Regions from separate parts of the Solibacillus sp. FSL R7-0682 genome, predicted to be linked through region 1. Evidence: riboswitches for the same ligand, from Rfam matches in the RefSeq annotation. Region 1 holds a riboswitch; each other region holds the start of a gene.
What was found. A riboswitch is a leader RNA that binds a small molecule or an ion and turns the genes downstream of it on or off. The one in region 1 is predicted to bind lysine.
Positions count from the first base shown of each region.

Region 2: linked by a shared signal. The riboswitch ahead of MKZ17_RS18620 (amino acid permease) and the one ahead of MKZ17_RS05935 (aspartate kinase) in region 1 are both predicted to bind lysine.
Region 3: linked by a shared signal. The riboswitch ahead of MKZ17_RS11420 (transporter substrate-binding domain-containing protein) and the one ahead of MKZ17_RS05935 (aspartate kinase) in region 1 are both predicted to bind lysine.

Region 1 is NZ_JBBOUI010000001.1:1,161,870-1,166,214, reverse strand. It holds gene MKZ17_RS05945 (succinate dehydrogenase cytochrome b558 subunit) at 1-33, opposite strand, end outside; gene MKZ17_RS05940 (YslB family protein) at 306-725, shown strand; gene MKZ17_RS05935 (aspartate kinase) at 772-2,001, opposite strand; lysine riboswitch at 2,147-2,324, opposite strand; gene uvrC (excinuclease ABC subunit UvrC) at 2,358-4,148, opposite strand; gene trxA (thioredoxin) at 4,250-4,345, opposite strand, start outside.
Region 2 is NZ_JBBOUI010000001.1:3,705,513-3,709,857, forward strand. It holds gene MKZ17_RS18615 (RNA 2'-phosphotransferase) at 1-631, opposite strand, end outside; gene MKZ17_RS18620 (amino acid permease) at 824-2,281, opposite strand; lysine riboswitch at 2,376-2,554, opposite strand; gene MKZ17_RS18625 (CynX/NimT family MFS transporter) at 2,718-3,917, shown strand; gene MKZ17_RS18630 (restriction endonuclease) at 3,999-4,345, shown strand, end outside.
Region 3 is NZ_JBBOUI010000001.1:2,236,653-2,240,997, reverse strand. It holds gene MKZ17_RS11430 (alpha-E domain-containing protein) at 1-429, shown strand, start outside; gene MKZ17_RS11425 (transglutaminase family protein) at 483-1,337, shown strand; lysine riboswitch at 1,433-1,619, shown strand; gene MKZ17_RS11420 (transporter substrate-binding domain-containing protein) at 1,736-2,584, shown strand; gene MKZ17_RS11415 (amino acid ABC transporter permease) at 2,791-3,537, shown strand; gene MKZ17_RS11410 (amino acid ABC transporter ATP-binding protein) at 3,542-4,276, shown strand.

The sequences.
Region 1 (4,345 bases):
GCGGCGCCATAAAAATTCACGATCTTTCGACAAAACTGTTACCCCCCTTAGTACTTGAAATTTGCAATCACATCGTCACTATTTTGTAGAAGATGTTTTATTGACTGCACATTTCATCATGGTACAATATTATGACATGTCCATTGTACTCTCAACAGTTACTAGCGTCAAGGCAACTCCGTATATTTTATAATCATTTTAAAAACGGGTTTTTACTGTTTTGAGTTTGTTTTTTTCTACTTATATCTCGATTCTTTTACAATGAATCTATATTATAAGAAAATTTATGAAAGAGGTATTTTACTATGGAAGGACTTAAAATGAAAACGATTCCAAGTTTTGGATATGAAATTATCCGTGATCATCTTCTTCATTCGATTCTCGGCAAGCATGAAGAAGATGTTTTATATTGGGCAGGTAAAGAATTAGCACGTAAATTCCCGTTATATTCAATGGATGAAGCAGCTTCATTTTTCGAAGAGGCTGGTTGGGGGCAATTAATCCTCGAAAAAGAGACGAAGGATGAGGCGCATTACATACTGACCACTGTTGATGAAGAATCCTCGCTAAATGTTGAGCATCGTTGTTTCCGATTAGAGGCAGGATTTTTAGCAGAACAAAAGCAAAAACAACTCGGCTATTTAACAGAATGCTATGAAGAAAAGCATGTTAAGAAGAATACGATTAAATTTACTGTAAAATGGGACTCAAAAGAGAAAATTTAACGATAAAAAAAGACCTGTAAGCTTATGCTTATAGGTCCTTTTTCGATTATTGATTCATAACTTTCACTGCTAAATTAAACTCATCATGCAGTACATTTGCTGCACGTATCATTTCGTCTTGTGGCACGACGACAGAAACTTTAATTTCAGAAGTACTTACCATCTTTACAGGAATATGCTCCTTACCGAGGCGTGCAAACATTCGCGCTGCAACACCAGGATTTGACGCCATACCAGAACCAACGATCGACACTTTTGCAAGCCCTACTTCAAAATCAGCAAAGCTAAATCCTAATGATAGCTTACTTGATTCTAACACTCTTAAGCTTTCCGCAAACTCATCTTTAGAAATTGTAAATGAAATGGTCGGTTTTACATTATCGATCACTGCTTGAACGATGATATCGACATTGATATCATGCTCAGCTAAAATACTAAATACTTCTGATAATGATGCGGTTTCATACGAGTCATATCCAATTGTTAAACGTATAATATCCGATTCGTACGCAACGCCACGTACGATTAAATTTTTTTCCATCTCTATATCCCCTTTAATCAATGTACCTTCTACATCCGATTGATTTGATCGAACGACAATTGGCATAAAGTATTTTTTTGCTAATTCCACTGCTCGTGGATGTAGAATATGTGCACCTAAGTTTGCTAATTCAAGCATTTCATCATACGAGAGCTCTTTTAATTTGCTTGCCTGTTGAACAATCATCGGATCTGCTGTGTATATCCCATCGACGTTTGAATATATATCGATTCGCTCTGCACCAATTGCAACACCTATAACTACTGCGGATGTTTCCGAACCACCCTTGCCCAATGTTGAGATACATTCATCTTCAGTAATTCCTTGGAAACCTGCTACAACAACAATTTCTCCTAACGCGAGATGTTTTTTTAATCTTGCTGTGTCTACAGTATCCACACGCGCATTTTGATGTGTCGAATTTGTATAAATTCCTGCTTGCCATCCTGTTAAAGATACAGCTTTACCACCTTGCTCCTGAATTGCCATCGCTAGTAGGGAACTCGTCATTTGAGCCCCAGTGGCAACTAACACATCCATTTCACGCTTTGAAGGTTGATCTGTAATTTCTTGAGCGAATTGACGTAATTCTCTACGAACAGACGCCATCGAAGAAACGACAACTACTAAGTTTATGCCTTTTGCTTGCTCATTTATGACTTTTTTTGCGACTTGTTGAATTTTTTCTGGGGTAGCAATTGCTGGCCCACCAAATTTTGCAACAATAGTTTGCATCACATACACTCCTTTAGTTACGAGACATAAGTTCATTTCTATTTTTCTTATATGCAACGTGAAGTGTCTTTTTAAAACAAAAAAACGACCTTCCACGTTCATGGAAAGTCGCCGTCAATACAAATAATAAACATACGTTAAATGTTTTCGGGATAGCTCTCCAGAACATACGCTCTGACAGTCTTACATCTCTTAAATGTAAAACCAGCAAAATACGTGAACAATACGTTTTTCACTTCGGCAGGATCCCCTTTCGATTGCTGTCAATGGATTTGTTCTTCCTCGAGCAATGTACTTTTGAATACTGCACCTCTATCGTTAGAAAATATAGAATTAATAATTATTTTATCATAGCATTAGTCATTATTCAATGATACATCATGAAAATGACTATATATTGCCTGGGCGAGCTTATTTGGCGCTCCCGACTCCACTAATTGTTCAACAGAAGCCTCACGAATTTTTTTCACAGATCCAAAGTGCTTCATCAGCTGCTGCTTTCTCTTAGGTCCGACGCCTTCAATTTGATCAAGTACGGATACGATGGCATTGGCTTGTCGTTGTTGGCGTAAAAATGTAATGGCAAAGCGGTGCACCTCATCTTGAATACGCTGCAACAAATAAAAGCCATCACTCGTACGTTTTAGTGGAATTGGTTCAATTGGGTCACCGAATAATAATTGTGAAGTATTGTGCTTATCATCCTTTGCTAAACCCGCAATTGGAATCATTAATCCAAGCTCATCTTCAATCACTTCTCGAGCCACTTCCATTTGTCCTTTCCCTCCATCAATAATAATTAAATCAGGCAAAGGTAAATTTTCACGTAGCACACGCGTATACCGACGACGTATCACTTCTTGCATTGCACCGTAATCATCGTGTTTTGCTGCTTGCTTCGTTTTATATTTTCGGTATTCCTTTTTCGCAGGCTTCCCATCAATAAAAACGACCATCGCAGAAACCGGGTCTGTCCCGTGCATATGACTATTATCAAATGCCTCAATGCGTAACGGGATTGAAATATTCATCGCTTCTCCTAGTGCTTCGCAAGCTCCAATTGTTCGTTCTTCCTGTCGCTCAATTAATTGGAACTTTTCACTAACAGCAATCGACGCATTTTTCGTTGCTAAATCGACAAGCTCTTTTTTCTGTCCCCTTTTTGGGATGATTACTTTACAGTTCAGTAGTTTTTCTAATAAAGATTCATCCACATTCGAAGGAATAAAAATTTCTTTCGGCAAAATATGATTCGGTTCATCGTAAAAACGACCGACAAATGTTAAAAACTCTTCCTCTGGTTCGTTATAAATCGGGAATATCGAAACATCTCGTTCGATGAGCTTTCCTTGTCGAACAAAGAAGACTTGTACACACATCCACCCTTTTTCAACTGCAAAACCAAAAACATCTCGATTGCTTAAATCATCAGTTACTATTTTTTGCTTTTGCATAATGCTGTCTATATGTGTGATTAAATCACGAAACTCCTTCGCTCGTTCAAATTCTAATTTTTCTGCGGCATCTAACATTTTTTGCTCTAAATCCTGTTTTATTTCATCTACGCCACCGTTTAAAAACTTTGAAATACTTTCAATCATCTCATCATAGACTTTCTGTTCAATGTCCTTCACGCATGGTGCTAAGCATTGCCCTAAATGATAGTAAAGGCAAACTTGTTGAGGTAATTGAACACATTTCCGTAAAGGATAAAGACGGTCCAATAGCTTTCGTGTTTCATTGGCTGCATAAGCATTTGGATACGGACCAAAATATTTCGCCTTATCCTTTTTTACTTTTCTCGTTGTAATAATACGAGGGTAACGTTCATTCGTAATTTTAATGTACGGATAAGTTTTATCATCTGTTAGTTTAATATTATATTTTGGATCATGTAGCTTAATTAAGTTCAATTCTAAAATAAGTGCTTCAATATTACTTGAAGTGATGATGTATTCAAAGTCTTCAATTTCACTGACTAAACGAGCTGTTTTCCCATCATGACTGCCTGTAAAATAAGAGCGCACACGGTTTTTCAATATTTTGGCCTTGCCAACGTAAATAATTGTCCCTTGGCGATCCTTCATAATATAACAGCCAGGCTCATTTGGCAGTATTTCTAATTTCGCCTTAATGATTGCATTCATTAAATCACCTTTTATTCTGACATTCCATTTTAGTTTATCTTATTTTAAGCATAGAAAAAAGCCGTACATCTTATTAGATATACGGCTTCCGTTCTTAAAAATTATTTGTTGTCGTTAATGAAATCGATTAACGCTTCTTTTGGCATGAAGCCAGCAGTTTTTGCTTTTAACTCACCATCTACGAATAATAATAATGA
Region 2 (4,345 bases), 2.5 Mb from region 1:
CTTTTCCAAAGTAGCTCATACTGCGTGCCACAAAGACATGCGCCTTTTTCCCATTATCATATTGAAGCTCTGCAAATGGTCCTTCCTCTTCTAACACTGGCACTTTTGTTATTGAAGGATTATAAATAGTGAGTTTTTCGGCATAGACCGTTTTAAATTGTGTAAATGCAACTTTTCCTTGCAGTATGATAATTTCTGGCTGAAACTCCATTAATACTTCATGAAATACTTTATGGCCACGTGTAAAGTTCACTGTATCTTCCTTTTTCACACGTTTCACCTCTTCAGCATTAGCTAGCTGATAGGCATTTAAGGAGGTCATGATGAGCGCTTCATTATGCTGTAATAGCCACTGTTCAAATTGCAACGACCCTTTAAACTCCCGGGAAGCTGTCATCACTTCATCATCATACAATTGCATGAATAGAGCTCGGTCAATAAGCGCTTCTGCAAATAGTTGCTCTTTATTTTCCTGTACTTTAAACAACGGTAAAGCATTAGAGCTAACTAAAAAAACACGCGATTTATATGGATTTCCATTCGAAATAAATGGTCGAAATACAGCCTCATTTTTTTCTTCGTTCATCATCCACTGATAGATTTTTTTATAAAAGCCTGTTGAGATAGGCATTATAATCACTTCCTTCACATGTATTCGGTTGCAAATTAAATACTCCCCTATTATACTCCTAAACTACCATCTATGCCTTGGTTTCAGTGCAATGAAGTTAATTCAAAGCGATAAATAAGTATAATTTCATTTTCTATAAAAGTTAAAAACGGCTGTACAAAAAGTCAAAAGCTTTCCGCACAGCCGTTTCTATTAATCATTTGAAAGATCACATTCAGATAATGGAACAACTTTCGTTTTATGTTTTACTTTATAGCCAATCCATAAAGCAGCAAATAGTGGTAAGCCGATGTAAGATACTACTACGCCATACCAATCAATTGTATCTCCTATAAACGCCATATAGTTTTGTCCTAAAACGACGATCATACATAATACGAAGGCGAAGACTGGACCGAATGGGAAAAACTTTGATACATATGGTAAATCGCTTAATGAATATCCTTGCGCAACATACGCACGGCGGAAGCGATAATGACTAATCGCAATACCTAACCAAGCGATAAAGCCGGACATACCTGATGCATTTAATAACCAAATGTATACAACACCATCTCCAAAGAATGATGCTAAAAATGCTAATGAACCAACAGCTAACGTTGCAAGTAACGCATAAATCGGGATACCGCGCTTGCTCACTTTTGTAAAGAACTTTGGAGCTTTCCCTTCTACTGCTAGTTGGAATAGCATACGGCTTGCCGCATAAAGACCTGAGTTACCAGCAGAAAGCATAGCCGTTAAAATGATAGCGTTCATCACAGAAGCTGCAAACGCAATGCCTAAGTTTTCAAATACGAGTGTAAATGGACTCGTTGCAATATCTTCTGATAATAAACGTGAATCTGTGTACGGAATTAATAATCCGATTGCACCAATTGCAAAAATGTAGAAAAGTAAAATACGCCAGAATACTGAACGTACCGCCTTTGGAATGTTTTTCGCTGGATCATCTGTTTCACCAGCCGTCACCCCGAGCATTTCTGTTCCTTGGAATGAAAAGCCTGCTGCTAAGAAAATACCGAACATCGCTAGGAAGCCACCATTAAATGGTGCATCCCCTTCAAAGAAGTTTTTAAAACCGACAGGATCGTTGCCGCCTAAAAGTCCGAAAATCATTAAAATACTCACGATGATGAAGATGATAACTGTTCCGACTTTAATCATCGCAAACCAATATTCCCCTTCACCAAACGCTTTGACCGATAATAAGTTAAATGTTAATACAACGACAATAAATAAAATTGTCCACGTTAACGATGAGCTATCTGGGAACCAGTATTTCATAATTAATGAAACCGCGGCAATTTCTGCAGCAATTGTAATTGCCCAGTTGTACCAATAATTCCAGCCAAGCGCAAAGCCTAACGCTGGGTCAACAAACTTTGTTGCGTACGTACTAAATGAACCAGATGTTGGCATGTACGCTGCCATTTCACCTAGTGATGTCATTAAAAAGTACACCATGACACCGATTAAAGCGTAGGCTAGTAACGCACCACCAGGACCTGCTTGCGCAATTGCGCCACCAGAAGCTAAAAACAACCCTGTACCGATCGTACCACCTAACGAAATCATCGTAATATGACGACTTTTTAGTCCTTTTTTCAGCCCGTTTTGTGTATTATGCTGATCTATTTTATTTTCACTCATGAAGATTCTCCTTTGTTTTAAAGTTTGTTGGGTGTTAAATAACGAAAAGCCGCCACAAGTTATGTGACGGCTCCAATAAAACACCTCATCAAACTTGAAAGATAGCTCAACACATGCTTACACATGTGACAGTTCTGTTCCTTTCGGAGACAGCCCCAGCATTATTCTTTGAGAGAAAAATAACACTTCGGCAACCATTCCTTTCATAAAGCTTCACCGATTCTCTCAATCTCCGCTATACTAATCTTAATGTTTGCGACCTCTACCCCATTAAAAGCATGAGGTAATGTATATATAATTTTGAAACAACGCTTTAAAGTCTAACATAACATTTTTTTGACCGCAACGCCTTTGAATTATTCTGTTTTTTTAGAGAATTCATTTAATTATTTTTCTTTGATAGAATAACTGTAATTATAAAAAAAGGAGTGCTCCCATGGACCTTGAACGACCACTTTACCAAAACAAAAAATTATCATCAAATCAATCGATTTTACTCTTTATTATCGCAATTTTCTTATTTGCTACTACACTACGTACGCCACTTACGGTTGTCGGTCCTATTATCGAATTCATCCGTGATGATCTTAGCATTTCAAATGTATTGGCTGGCTTTTTAACAACGATTCCATTGCTTGCATTTGCTATTGTTTCTCCGTTTGCCGCTCGTATTGCTCGAAAATTAGGTATGGAGTGGACATTATTTTACTCGGTTGTACTGTTATGCATTGGCATCCTATTCCGTTCATTAGGAGCTACATCAACCTTACTTATCGGAACGGTCCTTATCGGCGTAGCAATTGCTTTTGGAAATGTACTTATCCCTAGTTATTTTAAATTGAAATATCCATTACATATCGGTCTATTAACTGGCATTTATTCCGTTTCGATGAATATTTCTGCAGGACTTGCAGCTGGTTTTAGCCATCCGATAGCATCATCTGTTGGTTGGGAGTTTGCACTTGGATTTTCTCTTATTTTAGGATTGCTAACACTTATCATCTGGGTTCCAATTTTAAAGGATTCCAAAGTGGAAATGAAATTTGCTCAAACAAACGCACCAAAAAAGCAAATGTGGAAGTCCCCACTTGCTTGGGCAATTGCTGCTGCGATGGGTTTTCAATCACTTATTTTTTACTGCTCATCTGCTTGGCTTCCTGATATTTTCATTAGCCAAGGAATGAATGCACAACGTGCTGGATGGATGGGATCGATTATGCAATTATCACAAATTCCATTAACATTTATCATTCCAATAATTGCAGGAAAACTACAATCACAACGTCCGATTGTCGTCCTCTTTACAGTTTTCTATTTCATTGGCTTTACAGGGGTTTTAATGGAATGGACGAGCTTAGCAGTTTTATGGATGGTCTTTTTAGGCTTTGCTGGTGGCGCTTCATTTGGACTTGTACTGATGTTTTTCACATTACGTACAGAAACAGCATTTGAAGCGGCAGACCTTTCTGGTTTTGCCCAATCAATCGGCTATTTAATAGCGGCAGTTGGACCTGTTTTATTTGGCTTTGTACACGATGTAACGAATAGCTGGACGATGCCTATTGCTATATTTTTAATTGTATCCGGACTATTATTTGTCGCATCCTTTATTAGTGCCAAAAAACAATACGTATAAACCAAACGTATGTACTCATTTGTGGTATACTAAGGTTTGAGGACACCTTCTCAAACAACGTATTAAAGGAGTATATAGAAGTTGCGTAAACGACATCGACGAAAAAAGAAGAAGTTACCGTTTTTCACGTTGCTTTTCATCGGATTAGCTGGCGCTGCTGGGTGGTATTTCAGCGAAACGTTAGAGGGTATCGGCATTGGTATTATTCTTTATTTCGCACTAAAGCTATTGTTTAAAATATGGTTGAAATCACGCAAAACCGTCAAACTTCGCAAATCTGGTATCCGTGAAGTGGATGCAATGAGCGGAGAGGATTTTGAACGCTTTTTAGGTGAGCTATTTAAGCGCCGTGGTTTTAAAGTAAGCTACACTGCTACAAGTGGCGATTACGGAGCAGACCTTATATTAAAAGATGGTGAGGACATCAT
Region 3 (4,345 bases), 1.1 Mb from region 1:
GAAAAAACTGCACTCATTCTTTTGAACTTAATGGAAGATGAATTGAATTTAAAGAAAGATTTCCCTATTACTACCGCACTCCAGTTTACAAATACTTTCGCAGAATATATACGGCGTTCTGGAACACGAGAAACGAATGCTGTACTAAACTTTTTAATAAATGAAGTACATTGTTCCAAATCAATACTGTACGGAATTACAAAAATAAAAAGTACAATAATAGAGCTAGAAAATTATGAAATCCGCCCATACGCACAAAAGTTGATTGAAGCAATAACTGATGTGGAGAAACTATTGAAAAGTGATGTAAGTAAAATGACAGTAAGTGAACGCAAACAATGGATTATCGCCATTCACAATGCGTGTATTCACCTAGGCCCAATTTTATCAAAAACATATTATTTAACAGAACCGATATTAGTGAAATGAATCGCTCCGCATCGAATAAATAATCAATAAAGGCGAAAAAAGGGGAAATGACAATGAAATACCGCATTACACATACTAATCTATTTCGATATGACACAGATGTTGAGCAATCATTAAATACAATTCGTTTAAAACCACGAAATAATGAGTGCCAGCGCTTGATTTCATATGACGTTAAGATTGAACCCCATTCCCTCACTAGAGATAGTTTTGATATTTGGCGAAATGCTATTAGTACGTTTTTTATTGCAGGAAAACATCGTGAATTGGAGGTAACCTCCTATTCCCATGTGAGTATTCAACGAGCACCCTATATTTATCAAATCAATTATTCCGATGAAATGAAAAATATCTTTCATTCACAATTATTTAAAGAACAATATTTACCGTACTTAACGGTTTCGCGATTTACAACACTTCTACCAGAGCAGCTTGATGAAATTATAGCTGCTGTAGGTATTCCAGATAATCCTGTAAAATATGCGTGTGATTTAATGACCTATTTATTCCATACCATTAAGTATGATCCATCTGCCACCACCGTTCACACTACGGCAAGTGAAGCATGGTCAATTAGGCGTGGGGTATGTCAGGACTATACGCATATAATGCTTGCTGTATTACGACATTTAAATATTCCTGCACGCTACATTAGTGGTTATTTATATGTCGGGGAGGGAGATGAGTTAATCGGAGAGACGGCGACGCATGCATGGGTAGAGGTAATGGTACCAGGAATTGGGTGGATTGGGCTAGATCCAACGAATAATGTTGAAGTGTTAGAAAATCATATTAATTTATGTGTCGGACGGGATTATAGAGACGTTTCACCTATAGAGGGTGTTTATCAAGGAGGTATGCATACACTTGAAGTAAAGGTGAATGTTGAAAAAATCGCTCATAAATAGGTAAAAATATTTAACTATCAGAAAAATCCGTGTTGACTGAATCGTTTTAATAATGTAATATAAGTGTATCAATTTCATAACAAAACCTCACAGTTTCGTGAGGTAGAGGCGCGATATTTATTAGTTTTTCATGGAGTCATTGAGCTGGCGAAGAAATGAAAGAGAAGGAACTATCGCCGAAGTGTTGTTATTGCTCTAAGTAACAGTGCTGGGTCTGTAGTAAATAATTGCAGAACTGTCTCAATCATCTTTCCCTGATGGTTGAGTTGTGCTATCTCAAAATGGGAACTGAATGAGGATTTGGGCTAATTTTAATCGTATGCGACCTGAAGTTCTTCTTTAGGTCGCTTTTTGTATACAATAAAGCCCAAAAATTTAAATTAAAGGAGAGAATTGGAATGAAAAAGAGATTTTTATTATTCTTCACAGCAATGATGACGATGCTTTTATTAGCGGCTTGTGGAACGGATGGATCAGGTGACACAACAAATGGTTCGGATTCTACAGACAAAAAATCAGTACTAAAGGTTGGTATGGAGGCAGGCTATGCACCGTTTAACTGGTCGCAAAATGATGATTCAAATGGAGCAGTTGCTATCAAAGGTACGAAAGAATTTGCAGCAGGCTATGATGTGGAAATTGCAAAACGTATTGCTGATGGCCTAGATATGGAATTACAAATTGTAAAAACGGATTGGGATGGTTTAGTGCCATCATTACAATCAGGAGCAATTGACTTAGTAATTGCTGGTATGTCGCCAACAGCAGATCGAAAAGAAGCGATTGATTTTACTGAAAACTACTATACAAGTGACTACGTTATCGTAGTGAAAGCAGATGGGCCTTACGCAGATGCAAAGTCAATCAATGACTTCGCGGGTGCAAAAGTAACTGGTCAACAAGCAACAACTCACTATGATGTAATCGATCAAATGGAAGGCGTAAAGAAAGAAGTTGCAGCAACAGACTTTGGTGCAATGCGCGTTCAATTACAATCAGGAGCAATTGATGCTTACGTTTCAGAGCGTCCAGAAGGTATTTCAGCAGAGCTAGCTATGAACAATATTAAATACATTATTCCAGAGCCAAACTTCGAAGCAGATCCATCAACAACTGCTGTTGCGGTAGGTCTTAAAAAGGGTTCGGATTTAACAGAAAAAATTAACAAAGTTTTAGCTGAGATTTCAGAAGATGATCGTCAAAAATTAATGGAAGATGCAATTGAAAATCAACCAGCAGCGCAATAATGGTTGAGGATTTAAAGGTTGTCTTGCTAGTATCCAGAAGGCAACCTTTTCAATTAAATGAAAGTACTTAAGACATTGTATATAGTAGTCATGTTGAAGCAGATGTCTTAATAAAATGATTTAAAGAATCGTTGCTTTCCATGTAGAAACATATTACAAACAATATGTATGCATTATGACAGCAAATGATATTGGAGGAGAGCAAAATGGCATTTTTAGATTCAGTTTGGACTTTGTTTATAAATAACTGGGAAGTATTTTTACGCGGTGCCTATACAGCACTTTTATTAGCGGTTATCGGGACAATTGTCGGTGCCCTTATTGGTTTTTTCATCGGAATTATGCATACGATTCCGCAGCGTAAAAAATCTGCGAAAACTATTCTATTAAAAATCGTAAACTTTATTTTAACTGTTTATGTTGAAATATTCCGTGGGACACCAATGATGGTACAAGCGATGGTTGTATTTTATGGTTTAGTATACTTAGGAATTGATATTGATCGCTTTTTAGCTGCAAGTATCGTTATTAGTTTAAATACAGGCGCGTATATGGCAGAATACGTTCGTGGAGGAATTGTTTCTGTTGATAAAGGGCAGTTTGAGGCAGCACAAGCAATTGGTATGAACCACTTACAAACGATGATTTATGTCGTAATACCCCAAGTAGCTCGAAATATTTTACCAGCGACAGGTAACCAGTTTGTCATGAATATTAAAGACTCATCTGTATTAAGTGTTATTTCTGTAGTCGAGTTATTCTTCACTGCGAATTCAGTTGCCGGAAGTAATTATAAATATATTGAAGCATTCTTTATTGCAACAGTCTTATACTTCATTATGACGTTAACGGTAACACGTTTCCTATTATTATTCGAGAAAAAAATGGATGGACCAGATTCATATAAGGTCGAATTAATAACTGGAAATAAGCTAGATAAGGAAGGTGAGTAATTCCATGACAACTGTAATTGATATTCAGCATTTAAACAAAAAATTCGGTGCACATGAAGTATTAAGTGATGTTAATTTCCAAGTGAAAAAAGGGGAAGTTGTAACGCTCATCGGATCTTCAGGCTCAGGAAAATCTACGTTACTACGCTGTATAAATTTATTAGAAACACCGACAGCGGGAAGCATAATTTATAACAATGTAAATATTTTAGAGGACAATCATAATGTAGAAAAATACCGTACGCATTTAGGCATGGTATTCCAATCGTTCAATTTATTTAATAATTTAAATGTTCTCGGAAACTGTATCGTTGGACAGCAAAAGGTATTAAAGCGTACAAAGGAAGAGGCCGAAGCGAATGCGATGAAGTATTTAGAGCTTGTAGGGATGTCTGCCTATAAAAATGCAAAGCCTCGTCAACTATCGGGCGGTCAAAAGCAGCGTGTGGCTATCGCTCGAGCACTTGCAATGGATCCTGATGTAATGTTATTTGATGAACCTACTTCAGCGCTTGACCCTGAGATGGTAGGAGAAGTATTAAAGGTAATGCGACAGCTTGCGGATCAAGGGAATACAATGCTGATCGTAACACATGAGATGGAGTTTGCAAAGGAAGTATCGGACCGCATTGTCTTTATGGATAAAGGGGTTATTGTGGAAGAAGGCCATCCGAATGACGTCTTAGTTAATCCGAAACACGAGCGTACGCAAGCTTTCTTAAAACGTACACTGAAATAGCTAAAAAGGAGCTGTTGTCCTCACGTTGGACTAGCTCCTTTTTTATGTCCATTATCTTCTTGAATTCCA